3 regions of the Streptomyces sp. NPDC050703 genome follow, and region 3 is predicted to be linked to each of the others. Evidence: riboswitches for the same ligand, from Rfam matches in the RefSeq annotation. Region 3 holds a riboswitch; each other region holds the start of a gene.
What was found. A riboswitch is a leader RNA that binds a small molecule or an ion and turns the genes downstream of it on or off. The one in region 3 is predicted to bind thiamine pyrophosphate.
Positions count from the first base shown of each region.

Region 1: it holds a riboswitch for thiamine pyrophosphate, as region 3 does, so the genes downstream of both, AB0I16_RS24245 (thiamine ABC transporter substrate-binding protein) here and thiC (phosphomethylpyrimidine synthase ThiC) in region 3, are expected to answer to the same signal.
Region 2: it holds a riboswitch for thiamine pyrophosphate, as region 3 does, so the genes downstream of both, thiO (glycine oxidase ThiO) here and thiC (phosphomethylpyrimidine synthase ThiC) in region 3, are expected to answer to the same signal.

Region 1 covers NZ_JBFAHX010000028.1:47,095-52,640, forward strand. The annotation lists gene frr (ribosome recycling factor) at 1-308, shown strand, start outside; gene AB0I16_RS24235 (phosphatidate cytidylyltransferase) at 360-1,472, shown strand; gene rlmN (23S rRNA (adenine(2503)-C(2))-methyltransferase RlmN) at 1,568-2,674, shown strand; TPP riboswitch at 2,709-2,825, shown strand; gene AB0I16_RS24245 (thiamine ABC transporter substrate-binding protein) at 2,948-4,024, shown strand; gene AB0I16_RS24250 (iron ABC transporter permease) at 4,099-5,546, shown strand, end outside.
Region 2 covers NZ_JBFAHX010000001.1:310,383-315,928, reverse strand. The annotation lists gene AB0I16_RS01470 (thiazole synthase) at 1-341, opposite strand, end outside; gene thiS (sulfur carrier protein ThiS) at 344-556, opposite strand; gene thiO (glycine oxidase ThiO) at 553-1,770, opposite strand; TPP riboswitch at 1,768-1,880, opposite strand; gene AB0I16_RS01455 (FAD-dependent oxidoreductase) at 2,011-3,228, shown strand; gene AB0I16_RS01450 (Rv2175c family DNA-binding protein) at 3,299-3,664, shown strand; gene thiE (thiamine phosphate synthase) at 3,774-4,430, shown strand; gene metF (methylenetetrahydrofolate reductase [NAD(P)H]) at 4,629-5,546, shown strand.
Region 3 covers NZ_JBFAHX010000007.1:111,023-116,568, forward strand. The annotation lists gene AB0I16_RS09325 (helix-turn-helix domain-containing protein) at 1-269, shown strand, start outside; gene AB0I16_RS09330 (SsgA family sporulation/cell division regulator) at 374-811, shown strand; gene AB0I16_RS09335 (YibE/F family protein) at 908-2,311, opposite strand; TPP riboswitch at 2,383-2,538, shown strand; gene thiC (phosphomethylpyrimidine synthase ThiC) at 2,531-4,348, shown strand; gene AB0I16_RS09345 (hypothetical protein) at 4,501-5,388, opposite strand.

The DNA of each region.
Region 1 (5,546 bases), on a different contig from region 3:
ACTCCGACCTCGGCGTCAACCCGAGCAACGACGGCAGCATCATCCGGGTGACGTTCCCCGAGCTCACCCAGGACCGCCGCAAGGAGTTCATCAAGGTCGCCAAGACCAAGGCCGAGGACTCCAAGATCTCGATCCGGTCGATCCGCCGCAAGGCCAAGGAGGCCTTCGACAAGGCGATCAAGGACGGCGACGTCGGCGAGGACGAGGGGCGCCGCGCCGAGAAGGAGCTCGACGACACCACCGCGAAGTACGTCGCTCAGGTGGACGAGCTGCTCAAGCACAAGGAAGCCGAGCTGCTTGAGGTCTGAGGCTCTGGTCCGAGGAACCCCGAGGAACCCCGAAAACTAGGAAACCGATCCGTGAACGACTCTTCCTGGGGGGCGCCGCCCGGAACCGCGTACTGGGGGACGCCCGGCCAGGGACCCGGTCAGGGCGCGCCCCCGGCAGGTCCCGCGTACGATGCGCAGGACGCGCTGCTTCCGTCCGAGACGCGGCCCATGCCCATCGTGCCCGACGTTCCCGTGAGCGGCTCCGTCCGGGACGACGACCGGGGCGCCACTCGGACGGGCGGCCTCCCGTTCCGTCCCGAGCCTCCGCAGGAGCCCATGCCCAGCGCACCGCAGCCCGTCCCGGCGGCTCCGCAGCCCCCGCAGAAGAAGAGCGCGGGCCGCGACCTCGGGGCGGCCATAGGAGTCGGCGTGGGGCTCGGCGCGGTGATCGTCGCGTCGCTGTTCGTGGTGAAGGCCGTCTTCATCGGCGTCATAGTGGTCGCCGTCGTCGTCGGCCTCTGGGAGCTCACCTCGCGGCTCCAGGAGCGCAAGGGCATCAAGGCGCCGCTGGTGCCGCTCGCGGTGGGCGGCGCCGCGATGGTCGTCGCCGGGTACGTCCGGGGCACCGAGGGCGCGTGGGTGGCGATGTCGCTCACCGCGCTCGCGGTGCTCGTCTGGCGCATGATCGAGCCCCCCGAGGGCTACCTCAAGGACGTCACGGCGGGCGTGTTCGCCGCGTTCTACGTCCCTTTCCTCGCGACGTTCGTGGCGCTGATGCTCACGGCGGACGACGGCCCGCAGCGGGTGCTCACGTTCCTGCTCCTGACCGTGGTCAGCGACACCGGGGCGTACGCGATCGGCTGGCGCTTCGGCAAGCACAAGCTCGCGCCCCGCATCAGCCCCGGCAAGACCCGCGAGGGCCTGGTCGGAGCGGTCACGTTCGCGATGGCCGCGGGGGCGCTGTGCATGGAGTTCCTGATCGACGGCGGGGCGTGGTGGCAGGGGCTGCTGATCGGCCTCGCGGTCGCGGCGAGCGCGACGCTGGGCGACCTCGGCGAGTCGATGATCAAGCGGGACCTCGGGATCAAGGACATGGGCACGCTGCTGCCGGGCCACGGCGGCATCATGGACCGCCTCGACTCCCTCCTCCCGACGGCACCGGTGGTCTGGCTGCTGCTGGTGGTCTTCGTGGGGTCGGGCTGATGTCGTAACTGTCTGACCTGCGCAAACGTGCGAAGGGGTCCGTTGTCCACAGGGCGGCGGGCCCCTCGTCGCATGTCTGCGACACTGGAAGGACCATGCCTAAGCCCGGAGAACTCACTTTCGTCGCGCCCCGCGGTGCCAAGAAGCCGCCGCGACATCTCGCCGACCTCACGCCCGCCGAGCGCAAGGAAGCCGTCGCCGCCACCGGCGAGAAGCCGTTCCGCGCCAAGCAGCTCTCGCAGCACTACTTCGCGCGGTACGCCCACGACCCCGCCGAGTGGACGGACATCCCCGCCGGTGCGCGCGAGAAGCTCCGGGAAGCGCTGCTGCCCGACCTGATGTCCGTCGTGCGGCACATCAGCTGCGACGACGACACCACCCGCAAGACGCTCTGGCGGCTCTTCGACGGGACGCTGGTGGAGTCGGTGCTCATGCGGTACCCGGACCGGGTGACCATGTGCATCAGCTCCCAGGCCGGCTGCGGCATGAACTGCCCGTTCTGCGCCACCGGACAGGCCGGCCTCGACCGGAACCTGTCGACGGGCGAGATCGTGCACCAGATCGTGGACGGCATGCGCGCCCTGCGGGACGGCGAGATCCCCGGCGGCCCCGCGCGGCTGTCCAACATCGTCTTCATGGGCATGGGCGAGCCGCTGGCCAACTACAACCGCGTGACCGGCGCCATCCGCCGCCTCACTGACCCGGAGCCGGACGGCCTCGGTCTGTCGCAGCGCGGCATCACGGTGTCGACGGTGGGCCTCGTGCCCGCGATCCACCGGTTCTCCGACGAGGGCTTCAAGTGCCGCCTCGCCATCTCGCTGCACGCCCCGGACGACGAGCTGCGCGACACCCTCGTGCCGGTCAACACGCGCTGGCAGGTGCGCGAGGTGCTCGACGCCGGCTGGGAGTACGCGGCCAAGTCGGGCCGCCGCCTCTCCATCGAGTACGCGCTCATCCGCGACATCAACGACCAGGCGTGGCGCGGTGACCGTCTCGGCCGGCTGCTCAGGGGCAAGCCGGTGCACGTGAACCTCATCCCGCTGAACCCGACGCCGGGCTCCAAGTGGACGGCCTCGCGGCCCGAGGACGAGAAGGCGTTCGTGGAGGCCATCGCCGCCCATGGTGTGCCGGTGACGATCCGGGACACCCGGGGCCAGGAGATCGACGGGGCGTGCGGTCAGCTCGCCGCCGCCGAGAGGTAGTCTGGCGGTCGTACGGGTCCGTACACACATCTGCATATTCCGACAGGGGAGCGCCACAGCGCTGAGAGTGCGGCACCTCGGACAGGTGGGCCGCAGACCCTCTGAACCTCGCCCAGGTCATTCTGGGTAGGAAGTTCGGGCATTACTCAAGCTGTAGCGCCCTGCCCGCGTGCCACCGGCCCGCGGGCAGGGCCGCGTCTCTTCCTGGACCCCCAGGAGGACCTTTCAGTGAGCACCACCAGCAGTAGCCGCCTTAGCAGCAGCAACAGCGGCATCACCAGGAACGTCGTGGTCACCGCCGTCGCCGTGGGGCTGGGGCTCTGCACGCTCTCCGCGTGCGGCTCCGACAGCGGTTCCGGCAAGGCCGACTCCAAGAAGGTCACGCTCGTCACGCACGACTCCTTCAACGTCTCCAAGGACGTACTGAAGGACTTCGAGAAGCGCTCCGGCTATCGCGTCACCGTCCTCAAGGACGGCGACGCGGGTGCCGCCGTGAACAAGGCGATCCTCTCCAAGGACAACCCCCAGGGCGACGTCTTCTTCGGCGTCGACAACACCCTCCTGTCCCGGGCGCTCGACAACGGCCTCTTCCAGCCGTACGAGGTCAAGGGCGCCGACGGCATCGACGCGCGGTACCGGGTCGACGGGGGCAAGCACCGGGTGACGCCCGTCGACAGCGGCGACATCTGCGTCAACTACGACAAGAAGTACTTCGCCGACAAGAAGCTGGCGCCGCCGAAGTCCTTCGACGACCTGGTCAAGCCCGCCTACAGGAACCTCCTGGTCACCGAGAACGCCTCGACGTCCTCGCCCGGCCTCGGCTTCCTGCTCGGCACCGCCGCGCAGTACGGCGACAAGGGGTGGGAAGGCTACTGGAAGAAGCTCAAGGCCAACGGCGTCAAGGTCGTCGACGGCTGGGAGCAGGCCTACAACGAGGAGTTCTCCGGGTCCGCCGGCGGCAAGAAGGCCAAGGGCGACCGGCCGCTCGTCGTCTCCTACGCCTCCTCCCCGCCCGTCGAGGTGCTCTACGCGAAGCCGCAGCCCGAGGAGGCGCCGACCGGCGTCGCCACCGGCACCTGCTTCCGCCAGGTCGAGTACGCGGGCCTGCTCGGCAACGCGGGCAACCCCAAGGGCGGCAAGGCGCTCCTCGACTTCCTCGCGGGCAAGGAGTTCCAGGAGGACATGCCGTTGCAGATGTTCGTGAATCCGGTGGTCAAGGGCACGAAGCTGCCCGCGCTCTTCACGGAGCACGGCGTGACGGTCGACGCGCCGCAGACCATGGACCCGAAGAAGATCGCCGACAACCGCGAGCCGTGGATCAAGTCGTGGACCTCGCTCGTACTGAAGTAACCGAAGGCACGGCGGCGGCCACGTCACGGTCCCGCGCGCAGGCGCGCAGGGGGAGCGCGGCGCGGCTCGGCCTGATGGCCCTGCCCGTCGCGTTCTTCGCGCTCTTCTTCGCCTACCCGGTCACCGCGATCGTCGCGCGCGGGCTGCACATCGACGGTGTCTGGCGGTTCGGGCGGATCGCGGAGGTGCTCGGGCAGTCCGACATCCGGCACGTGCTGTGGTTCACCACCTGGCAGGCGCTCGCGTCGACCGCGCTCACGCTGCTGATCGCGCTCCCCGGCGCGTATGTGTTCGCGCGCTTCGACTTCCCCGGCAAGCAGGTGCTGCGGGCCGTCGTCACCGTGCCGTTCGTGCTGCCCACGGTGGTCGTCGGGACGGCGTTCCTCGCGCTGATCGGGCGGGGCGGGCTCTTCGACGAGCTGTGGGGCGTGCGGCTCGACACCACCGTGTGGGCGATCCTCCTCGCGCACGTCTTCTTCAACTACGCGGTCGTCGTCCGCACCGTCGGCGGGCTCTGGTCCCAGCTCGACCCGCGGCAGGAGGAGGCCGCGCGGATGCTCGGCGCCTCACGCGCGACCGCCTGGCGGACGGTGACGCTGCCCGCCCTCGGGCCCGCCGTCGCGGCGGCGGCGCTGATGGTCTTCCTCTTCACCTTCACCTCCTTCGGCGTCGTGCAGATCCTCGGCGGGCCCGCGTACTCGACGCTGGAGGTGGAGATCTACCGGCAGACCGCACAACTGCTCGATCTCCCCACGGCCGCCGTCCTGACCCTCGTGCAGTTCGCGGCGGTCGGGCTGATCCTCGGCGTCCACGCGTGGACGGTGCGGCGGCGCGAGAGCGCGCTGAAGCTCGTGGACGCCGCCACCGTCGCGCGCCGCCCGCGCGGGGCGGGCCAGTGGACGCTGCTCGGCCTGGTCATGGCCACGGTCGCGGTGCTGATCCTGCTGCCGCTCGGGGTGCTGATCCAGCGTTCCCTCGCCGGGCCCGACGGCTTCGGGCTCGCCTACTACCGCGAGCTGACCTCGGCGGACGGCGGCGCCTTCCTCGTACCGCCGATCGAGGCGATCGGGAACTCGCTCCAGTACGCGCTCGTGGCCACGGCCATCGCCGTGGTCATCGGGGGACTCGCCGCCGCCGCACTCACCCGGCGTGCCGGCCGTCTCGTACGCGGGTTCGACGCGCTGCTCATGCTGCCGCTCGGCGTCTCGGCGGTGACCGTCGGCTTCGGGTTCCTGATCACGCTCGACGAACCGCCGCTCGACCTGCGGGCCAGCTGGATACTGGTGCCGCTCGCCCAGGCGCTGGTGGGCGTGCCGTTCGTCGTACGCACCATGCTGCCCGTCCTGCGCGCGGTGGACGGACGGCTGCGCGAGGCGGCGGCCGTGCTCGGCGCCTCTCCGCTGCGGGTGTGGCGGGAGGTCGACCTGCCCATGGTGCGGCGCGCGCTGCTGATCGCCGCGGGGTTCGCCTTCGCGGTGTCGCTCGGCGAGTTCGGGGCGACGGTGTTCATCGCGCGGCCCGA
Region 2 (5,546 bases), on a different contig from region 3:
TCGATGGGGTCGGGCAGCAGCGTCCGCTCGTCCGCGATCACCTCCAGCTTCACCAGGTCCGTGCCGAGCGCCTCACGGGCCAGGCGCGCGGTCAGCACGGCCTCGCCCGCGGTGAAGCAGCCCGCCGTGTTCGGCAGGACGCGGATGCCGAGCCGGTCGAGCACGGAGAGCACGGAGCCCTGCACGCCCGGGTCGAGGCGGCGCATCGCGACGGTGGTCAGCTCCGTGCCCGAGGCGACGAGGGAGCGCTCCAGGACATCGAGGCTCGGCGCCCCGCCCGTGCCCATGATCAGACGGGAGGAGAGCGTGAGCCCGCCGATGACGAAGGGGTCGTCGGCCATGGTCAGCCTCCCTGGACGGCGGTGAGGACTTCGACGCGGTCACCTTCGGCGAGCGCCGTGCTCGACCACCGCGCGCGCGGGACGACGGTTTCGTTGAGGGCGGCGGCGACACCGGAGTGCGCGCTGGTGAGGGTGGCGACGAGCGCGTCGAGGGTGGTGCCCGACGCCACGTCGCGCACCTCCCCGTTGACGGAAACGGCGAACGGCGTACTCATGCGGGTTGCTCCGTAAACGACTGCGTGGGGATGACGGGAGAGGGCGCGGAGGGCTCGGCGAAGCGGCGCGGGGTGAAGGGCCGCGCCTCATCGGGCAGCTCACCGGTGGTCAGGGCCTGCGCCATGACGTCACCGGTGACCGGCGTCAGGAGGACGCCGTTGCGGTAGTGCCCGGTGGCCAGCTGGAGCCCCGGCAGGCGCGTCGGGCCGAGCATCGGCGCGTTGTCGGGGGAGCCGGGGCGCAGACCCGCGCGGGTCTCGGTGAGCGGCAGTTCGGTGATGCCGGGCACCAGCTCGTGGGCGTCCCGCAGCAGCTCGTACACGCCGCCCGCGGTGACCGTGGTGTCCCAGCCCAGCTCCTCGCTGGTGGCGCCGACGACCAGCTCGCCGTTCTCGCGCGGTACGAGGTAGACGTGGCTGCCGCGCACCACCGCGCGCACCGTGCGGCTCAGGAACGGCGCGTACGGCTTCGGCACCGTCAGGCGGAGCACCTGCCCCTTCACCGGCCGCACCGGCGGCAGCACGGCCTCGGGCACGCCCGCGAGGCGCCCGCTGAGGCTGCCCGCCGCGAGGACCGTCTGGCCCGCGTGCAGCGTGGTGCCGTCCGCGAGGACCACCCCGCGGGCCCGGTCGCCCGCCACGTCGAGGCGCTCGGCCCAGAGCGGCGTGAAGACCACGCCCGCCCGCCCGCAGGCGGTCAGCAGGGCCGCGGTGAGCCTCCTGGGGTCGATCTGGTGGTCACCGTCGACCCGCAGCCCGCCCCGCACGCCGGGCGCCAGCATCGGCTCAAGGCGCCGGCACTCACGGCCGCTCAGCCACTCCGACTCCAGGCCCGACCGGCTCTGCAGGGCGTGCAGCTCCCGCAGGTGCGCGCGGTCGTCGGAGTCCAGGGCGACGGCCAGCGTGCCGCAGGTGCGGTAGCCGAGGTCACGGCCGCTCGCCTCGGTCAGCTCGGCGGCGAAGTCGGGGTAGCGGCGCGCGGACGCCAGATTGAGGCCGAGCAGCGCCTGCTCGCCGTGGTGCAGCTCGGTGACGGCGGCCAGCATGCCGGCGGCGACCTGCGCCGCGCCGCCGCCCGGCTCGGGGTCGACGACCGTGACGGCGAGCCCGCGCTGCGCGGCCCGCCAGGCCGTGACCAGGCCGATGATGCCGCCGCCCACGACGAGAACGTCCGCGGGGCGCGGTGCTCCCTCGGGTGGTACAGGTGGATGCATGGGCGTCCAGCCCCTCCCTTCGCCGGCATGACCCGGATCAGGTTCGTACGGTCGGAGGCCGTCCAGCCTCCCTCTCAGCCCGGTCCGCCCGGGCTCCCGCGAGTGCTCTGCACCGGCCACCCTAGCCCGTCGCCCGGCGCGGCAGTAGGGGAGCCGCCCCCGCACGGGCGGTGACGGTGTGTCAGAGATCTCCCCGCCCGCCCCTGAAGGCGGTCTTGCCCGGCGTCCTACAGTGATCGGGTGAGTGAGCAGCGGAGGCAGGCAGAGCGGCACGTCGTCATCGTCGGGGCGGGAATGGCCGGCGTGCAGACCGCCGTGGCCCTGCGGGAACAGGGGCACACGGGCCCGGTCACCCTCGTCGGGGCCGAGCCGCACCAGCCGTACGACAGGCCGCCGCTGTCCAAGGCGGTCCTGCTCGGCAAGGCGGAGGGCTCCGCCTTCGACATCGACTTCGAGGCCCTCGGCATCGGGCTGCGCCTCGGCGTCGAGGTCACCGGGGTGCGCACCGGCGAGCGCGAACTGGACACCGCGGCGGGCCCCGTCCCGTACGACGTGCTGGTCCTCGCCTCCGGCGCCGAACCGGTCCGGCTGCCGGGCACGGAGGGCGCCCCCGGAGTGCACCTCCTGCGCACCCTGGACGACGCCGAGCGGCTCCGCCCCGTCCTCGCCGAGCAGCGCGACGTCGTGGTCGTGGGGGCGGGCTGGATCGGCGCGGAGTTCGCCACGGCCGCGCGGGAGGCGGGCTGCTCCGTCACCGTGGTGGAGGCCGCCGGCCGCCCGCTCGCGGGAGCGCTGCCCGCCGAGGTCGCGGCCCCCATGGCCGCCTGGTACGCGCAGTCGGGGGCCGAGCTGCGCACCCACGCGCGCGTGGAGCGCGTCGAGCCGGGCGCCGTACTCCTGTCCGACGGCACCCGGCTGCCCGCGGGCGCCGTCGTCGTCGGCATCGGGGCGCGGCCCGCGACGCGCTGGCTGGCCGGCTCCGGCATCGAGCTCGGCGCCCACGGCGAGGTCGTCGCCGACGACCACCTGCGCTCATCCGCGGCCGACGTCTACGCGGTCGGCGACTGCTCCTCGTTCCCCTCGGGCAGGTACGGCGAGCGCCTGCTGGTCCACCACTGGGACAACGCCCTGCAGGGCCCGCGCACGGTGGCGGCGAACATCCTCGGGGACGCCCCCGTCGCGTACGACCCGGTGCCGTACTTCTGGTCGGAGCAGTTCGGCCGCTTCGTGCAGTACGCGGGCCACCACGCGGAGAGCGACGAACTGGTCCGGCGCGGTGACCCGGCCGGCGTGGCCTGGTCGGTCTGCTGGCTCAGGGACGGCGCGCTGGCGGCGGTCCTCGCGGTGGGCCGCCCGAGGGACCTGGCGCAGGGCCGCAAGCTCATCGAGTCGGCGCTTCCCCTGGACCCGGCGCTGGTCGAGGACCCGTCGATCCCGCTGAAGAAGGCGGCACGGTGACCGGGGGCCCGGCCAGGGGCGCCCGGAGTCGATCCGCGCGGGCCCCCGGGCCGGAGATACGCTAGGTGACGTGACCGAGATTGACGCAAAGACCGACGCACTCGTCCCCGCCTGGCTCCACCTTCCCGACATCGCGGAGATGCTCGACGTCGAGGTGACCCGGGTGCGCCAGCTGGTCAAGGAGGGCCAGCTGATCGCCGTACGCCGCGGTGAGAACCGGACGCTCCAGGTGCCGGCCGCCTTCATCGACGGCGACAAGGTCGTCAAGGGCCTGGTCGGCACCCTGACGCTCCTGAGGGACGACGGCTTCTCCGACGAGGAGATGCTGGAGTGGCTCTTCACCCCCGACCCGTCCCTGCCCGGCACCCCCGCGCAGGCCCTGAGCGAGAATCGCGGCACGGAGGTGAAGCGCCGCGCCCAGGCGCTCGCCGTCTGAGCAGACGCGGAGGCAGGCGCCGAGCCGGCTGAACGCACACACCGTCCGGGGCGAGGGCCGCACTCCACGCGGCCCGCGCCCCGCACCGAACCCCCGGGGGGACTTCTCCATGGCCGTAGACAAGCGTGCCCAGCTCGCCGACGCCCGGCTCTACCTCTGCGTGAACGCCCGCAGGCGCCAGGGAGACCTCCCCGAGTTCCTCGACGCCGTCCTCGCGGGCGGCGTCGACATCGTGCAGCTGCGCGACAAGGGCATGGAGGCCGCCGAGGAGCTCGAACACCTCCAGGTCTTCGCCGACGCGGCCCGGCGGCACGGCAAGCTCCTCGCCGTCAACGACCGCGCGGACGTCGCGCACGCCATCGGCGCCGACGTGCTGCACCTGGGCCAGGGCGACCTGCCCGTCCCGGCGGCCCGCGCCATCCTCGGTGGCAGCGACGACGTGCTGATCGGCCGCTCCACGCACGCCGAGTCCGAGGCCGCCGCGGCCGCCGTCCAGGACGGCGTCGACTACTTCTGCACGGGACCCTGCTGGCCCACCCCCACCAAGCCGGGCCGTCACGCCCCCGGCCTCGGCCTGGTCCGCCACACGGCTTCGCTGGGCACGGACCGCCCCTGGTTCGCCATCGGCGGCATCGACGCGTCGAACCTGGACGAGGTCCTGGAGGCCGGCGCGCGCCGCGTGGTCGTCGTCCGGGCGATCACCGAGGCGGACGACCCGGGCGCGGCGGCGGCGGACTTCGCGAAGCGGCTGCGCACGGCCCGGTAAGGACGCGCGGGTCCGGGCGGACGCGTGCGCGGCCTCTCCGTGCCCGCCCGGCTGGTCCGGCTGTCCGGGCAGGTCCGGCTGTCCGGGCGGGACCGGCTGTCCGGCGGGACTGTCCATTCCGTGGACAACAAGTCGACAAATCGGTCAAATCTCCCGGCCCTGGTTGGGCGACCGCCAACCCCTGGCTAACCTGCCGCTATGGCCCTAGGCACTGCTTCCACCAGGACTGACCGCGCACGCACCGTGCGCGACATGCTCGCGACCGGCAAGACGACGTACTCGTTCGAGTTCTCCGCGCCGAAGACCCCGAAGGGCGAGCGGAATCTGTGGAACGCGCTGCGCCGGGTCGAGGCGGTCGCCCCGGACTTCGTCTCCGTCACCTACGGGGCGGGCGGCTCCACGCGCACCGGCACGGTCAAGGAGACCCAGCAGATCGTCGCCGACACCACCCTGACACCGGTCGCCCACCTGACCGCCGTCGACCACTCGGTGGCCGAACTGCGCAACATCATCGGGCAGTACGCGGACGCGGGCATCCGGAACATGCTCGCGGTCCGCGGCGACCCGCCGGGCGACCCGCTCGGTGACTGGGTCGCGCACCCCGAGGGCCTCACCTACGCCGCCGAACTGGTCGAGCTGATCAAGGAGTCCGGCGACTTCTGCGTGGGCGTCGCGGCGTTCCCCGCGATGCACCCGCGCTCGGCCGACTGGGAGAGCGACACCCGGCACTTCATCGACAAGTGCCGGGCCGGCGCGGACTACGCGATCACGCAGATGTTCTTCGACCCCGAGGAGTACCTGCGGCTGCGCGACCGCGTCGAGGAGGCGGGCTGCGACACGCCGATCATCCCCGAGATGATGCCGGTCACCAACGTCCGCCAGCTCGACCGGCTGCCCCAGCTCAGCAACGCCGTTTTTCCTGCCGCGCTGAAAGAGAGGATCCTCGCGGTCAAAGACGATGCCGCCGCTGTACGCTCCATTGGCATCGAGTTCGCGACGGAGTTCTGCGCGAGGCTGCTGGCCGAAGGTGTCCCGGGGCTGCACTTCATCACGCTGAACAACTCCACGGCGACGCTGGAAATCTACGAGAATCTGGGCCTGCACCGACGGGCCTGA
Region 3 (5,546 bases):
AGTCGATCACGCGTTACTCGGTGCGGGACGACCGCACGTTCCTTCGGAGGCTCGACGCGGCGGACCGGATGCGCCCCGTCGTGGAGCGTCAGGAGTACGCGCTCGGGACCGTGTGCGCCGCCATTCCGATCACACTGGGTGACATCGCGGCGACGATGGCCATTTCTGTCCCTTCCCATCAGGCGGACCGGCTGCTAGCAGCAGTGCAGTCCCTGCAACGCGAAATCGGAAAGCTACTAGGGACACTCGGCTTCTCTATCAGCATCTGAAAACTCACTCCTTGTGACGTGGCATGCACTTTGAGCAAGATGCCCAGAGTGTCAGGGAGTCGGTTCCTGGCCACTCCCAGGGCTGAGGGACGGGGTATTGCGCGATGGACGACTCGGTACAGGCAGAGGTCATGATGAACTTCCTCGTTTCCGAGGATCTGTCGTTCCGTATTCCGGTGGAGCTGAGGTACGAGAGCGATGATCCGTACGCCGTGCGGCTCACCTTCCACCTTCCCGGGGACGCGCCGGTGACCTGGGCCTTCGGGCGGGAGCTGCTGATCGACGGGGTGGGCCGGCCGTGCGGCGTGGGGGACGTGCGCATCGAGCCCACCGATCCCGATCTGCTCGACGAGGCGCTGATCAAGCTTCAGGTGGGTGCGGAGCAGGCGCTGTTCCGCGTGGGCATCCCGCCGCTCCTGGCCTTCCTCGACCGGACGGACCGGCTGGTGCCGCTCGGGCAGGAGCGGGCGCTCGCCGACTTCGAGGCGCATCTCGACGAAACGCTCGACCGCATCCTCGCCGAGGAGCAGAACGCGGGCTGACCCCGGCCCCCAAGGGGCCGGTGGCCATGGCAGATTGCTGCATTTCGCGGTGGCGCGGCAGGCGGCGAGCCGGCCTCCTCGTCCGTCGGCGGTCGTTCACGCCTTCCTGCGGCGGCCCTTCCCTCCACGGGAGGAGCGGGGGGCGGGGGCACCCGTCGCCGCGGGGGCCGGGCCGGACGTGCGGTCGGCGGAGACGACCAGGGCGGCCAGCGCGGTCGTCACGGGGACCGAGGCGACCAGGCCGATCGAGCCGATCAGGGTGCGCACGATCTCCTCGGCGACCAGCTCGCTGTTGGCCACCGTGCCCACGCTGGACTGTGCGATGGAGAAGAGCAGCAGCAGGGGCAGCGCGGCGCCCGCGTAGGCGAGGACGAGGGTGTTGACGACCGAGGCGATGTGGTCGCGGCCGATGCGGATGCCCGCACGGTAGAGGCCGCGCCAGCCCATCGTCGGGTTGGCCTGGTGCAGTTCCCAGACCGCCGACGTCTGGGTGACCGTCACGTCGTCCAGGACGCCGAGGGAGCCGATGATGACGCCGGCGAGCAGCAGACCGCTCATGTCGATGGACGGATACAGGCCATGGATGAGGCCCGTGTTGTCGTCCGTGTTGCCGGTCAGCGCCGCCCAGCCGATGAAGAGCGAGCCGAGCAGACCGATCAGGAGGAGGGAGATGAGCGTGCCGAGCACGGCGACGGAGGTGCGGGCCGTGAGCCCATGGCAGAGATAGAGCGCGATCAACATGATGGCGCTCGCCCCGATCACCGCCACGACCAGGGGGTTCGAGCCCTGGAGGATGGCGGGCAGGATGAAGAAGGTGAGCACCAGGAAGCTGATGGCGAGCGCGACCAGGGCCATGACGCCGCGCAGCCGCCCCACCACGACGACGGCCAGCGCGAAGATGCCGGCGAGCAGGGCCATCGGAATTCTGCGGTTCACGTCGGCGACCGAGTACTGAAGGCCCTCCGGGGCCTTGGGCTCGTAGGCGACCACCACCTCTTGTCCCTGCTTCAGCTGGCGGGGTGAGTCGGGCTGGATGACCTCGGTGAACGTGCGGCCCTTGTCCTTGCCGCTGCTGACCTCGATCGTCGCCTTCTTGCAGGTGCCGGTCGCCCGTGACTGGGCGGACTGGCCCTCGGCCGTGGAGGTGTCGCCGTTCGGCGGGGTCTGCGAGGGGTTGAGGTCCTTGCAGGGGAGTTCCCGCACCTTCGTGACCGACGCCGACTGCGTCTGCCGGTCGAAGCCGACGCCGGTGCGTTCGTGCGAGGGCGTGCCTCCGGGCCAGTAGACCAGGAGCCCCACGACGACCGCGGCGGCGAACGGGATCAGCACCGCGGCGATGACCTTGCGCAGATGCCGGGAGACGGGCGCGGCCGGACCATGGCTGTGCGAGTGTCCATGACTGTGCGCATGACCGCCTCCATGGCCGCGGTCACCCGGTGGCGGGCCGGAGACGGGCGGCTGTGAGGGCGGCGGCGGGGGCGGCGGCTCTGTGGTGGTCACGGCCCGATCATCGCAAGAACGGAGGGGGCCCTCTGTTCAGCGCGCCCGATGTGACGCTAGCGTGGAGCCACCTTTGCACACGCGGGAGCTCGGAGCACCGGGCTGAGAGGGCGCTGAACTCCGTAGGAAGCGGCACGAAACGTGCACGAGCCGTACGGAATCCGCTGCGTCGACCGCCGAACCTGTTACCGGGTAATGCCGGCGTAGGGAGTAGGTCTCATGACCACATCGGACGCACGCACGCCTGCCTCGACGCAGTCCCAGGGCCAGGACCAGGCCTGGAACGAACGCGACGAGGCCGGGAAGTCCATCGGCTGGCACAAGGCGTATGTCGAGGGTTCGCGCCCCGACCTGCGCGTGCCGGTCCGCCAGGTGCACCTGACCAACGGCAGGGCCGTCACCCTGTACGACACATCGGGCCCGTACACCGACCCGTCGGCCGAGACCGACGTCCGCCGCGGCCTGCCGCCGCTGCGGGAGAACTGGATCATCGCCCGCGGCGACACCGAGGAGTACGCGGGCCGCCCGCCGCGTCCCGAGGACGACGGCATCAAGCACACCTCGCCGCGCGGCGGGCTCAAGAACCTCGACGCGGTCTTCCCCGGCCGCCCCCGCCAGCCGCGCCGCGGCCGGCAGGGCCAGGCGGTGACGCAGCTCGCCTATGCCCGGCGCGGTGAGATCACGCCCGAGATGGAGTTCATCGGCATCCGCGAGAACATGGACCCCGAGACCGTCCGCGAGGAGGTCGCGGCGGGCCGTGCGGTGATCCCGGCCAACGTCAACCACCCGGAGATCGAGCCGATGATCATCGGCAAGAAGTTCCTGGTGAAGGTGAACGCCAACATCGGCAACTCCGCGGTCACCTCCTCCATCGAGGAGGAGGTGGACAAGATGACCTGGGCGACCAAGTGGGGCGCCGACACGGTCATGGACCTCTCCACCGGCCGCAACATCCACACCACGCGCGAGTGGGTCCTGCGCAACTCCCCCGTGCCGATCGGCACCGTCCCCCTCTACCAGGCGCTGGAGAAGGTCGACGGCAAGGCCGAGGAGCTGACCTGGGAGATCTACAAGGACACCGTCATCGAACAGGCCGAACAGGGCGTGGACTACATGACGGTGCACGCGGGTGTGCGCCTGCCGTACGTCCCGCTCACCGCGCGCCGCAAGACCGGCATCGTCTCGCGCGGCGGCTCGATCATGGCCGCCTGGTGCCTCGCGCACCACAAGGAGAGCTTCCTCTACGAGAACTTCGAGGAGCTCTGCGAGATCCTGGCGGCGTACGACGTGACGTACTCGCTCGGCGACGGCCTGCGGCCCGGGTCGATCGCGGACGCCAACGACGAGGCGCAGTTCGCGGAGTTGCGGACCCTCGGGGAACTCAACACGATCGCCAAACGTCACCACGTACAGACGATGATCGAGGGCCCCGGTCACGTCCCGATGCACAAGATCAAGGAGAACATCGACCTCCAGCAGGAGATCTGCGAGGAGGCGCCGTTCTACACCCTCGGCCCGCTGACCACCGACATCGCTCCCGCCTACGACCACATCACCTCCGGCATCGGTGCCGCGATGATCGGCTGGTGGGGCACGGCCATGCTCTGCTACGTCACGCCCAAGGAGCACCTGGGCCTGCCCAACCGCGACGACGTGAAGACCGGCGTCATCACGTACAAGATCGCGGCGCACGCGGCGGACCTCGCCAAGGGGCACCCGGGCGCGCAGGACTGGGACGACGCGCTCTCGGACGCGCGCTTCGAGTTCCGCTGGGAGGACCAGTTCAACCTGGCGCTCGACCCGGTCACGGCGCGGGAGTTCCACGACGAGACGCTGCCCGCCGAGCCCGCGAAGACGGCGCACTTCTGCTCGATGTGCGGGCCGAAGTTCTGTTCCATGAAGATCTCGCAGGACATCCGGCGCAAGCACGGTGGCGACGGTGAGCCCGGCCAGGACGAGATCCAGGCGGGCATGGACCAGAAGTCCAAGGAGTTCGCCGCGGCGGGCAACCGCGTCTACCTGCCGATCGCCGACTGAGCAGGACTGGGGCGTAAGCGAGCACACCGGCATGCCCGGTGTATCCGATGCTCCCCATGGATTCGCGGGCCTCGTGGTCTCGCCGCCCCTCGTCAGCGGCGGGACCACGAAGCGGGCCGTGGCCCCGAAGTGGTGCCGTGTGTCGGGCCCGGCTACTCCGGCTTGTGGTCGGGGCCGCCGAAGTCCGGGCTTGAGAAGTCCGGGCTTGAGTAGCTCGGACGGGAACCGGCGGTCGAGCCGCCGTCCGGGCTGCTGAACCCGGGCCTGTGGTAGCCGAGTTGCGGTATGCGGCTGCCGCTCGTCCCCGACCCCTGCGACGGTGTCCGGGGCGCGGGCCCCGGGCCCGGTTCCGCGAGGGCCGCCCGGAGGAACGGCACGATGCCCTGCTCCAGGAGCGCCCGCTTCCACACATCCCTGGCCTGGGAGACCTCCAGATGCTGTTCGCCGTGGAGGCTCGCCTGGAGCGAGGTGGAGCCGTTGCGCAGGGCGGTCAGGAGCAGTCCCCCCGCGGCGACCAGGATGCCTCCCGCGGTGAGCGCGCCGAACAGCCAGCCCGCGGTCAGCAGTGTGTCCGCGAATCCGGGCTCGGGGTCGAGCATCTGCAGGACATAGCCGACGAGCAGGAAGATCGCGGCGGCCGCGCCCGCGAGCACGGGTGCGAGGACCGCGACGACGGCGACCGCCCCGGCTCCCACTGCCGCGGGTTCGGCGATCTCGCCCATCGTGGTGGCGAGCCCCACGCCGCCGGAGCCCGACTCCGCGGCGCTGTGTCCACTCCCTTCGCGGATCGATGACGAAGACGGTCGAGGTTCGCGCAACTCCTCGCGAACCTTCACGTAGTGCGCGTACTCGGTTGCGGCCGCGGCAGTGATCAGAGCTGTCGCGTTCAGGGCCATGGTGCGCAGTTGTTCGGTGTTGAGCCGCTGGCCCACTGCGGCGAGTTCCGGACGGTCCGGTGCGGTGCGCAGCGCCTCGTCGAGGATCCGCTCGTAGTCGGGGCGGTCCTCGTTGAGCAGGTGTGGAGCGCTGTTCATGTGCATCCCCCGATGCTCCGTAGGGCTGAGACTCGCATGGCTGCGAGCCGTTGGGCAGAAACGGAGGGGAGCCTGCTACGGATAAGCCGATGGTAGAGCCGTGACAGCACGCGGTGACAGGGGGTTTCCGGAAATTGCCCCCCTGCCGGGCACAATCCTGTAGA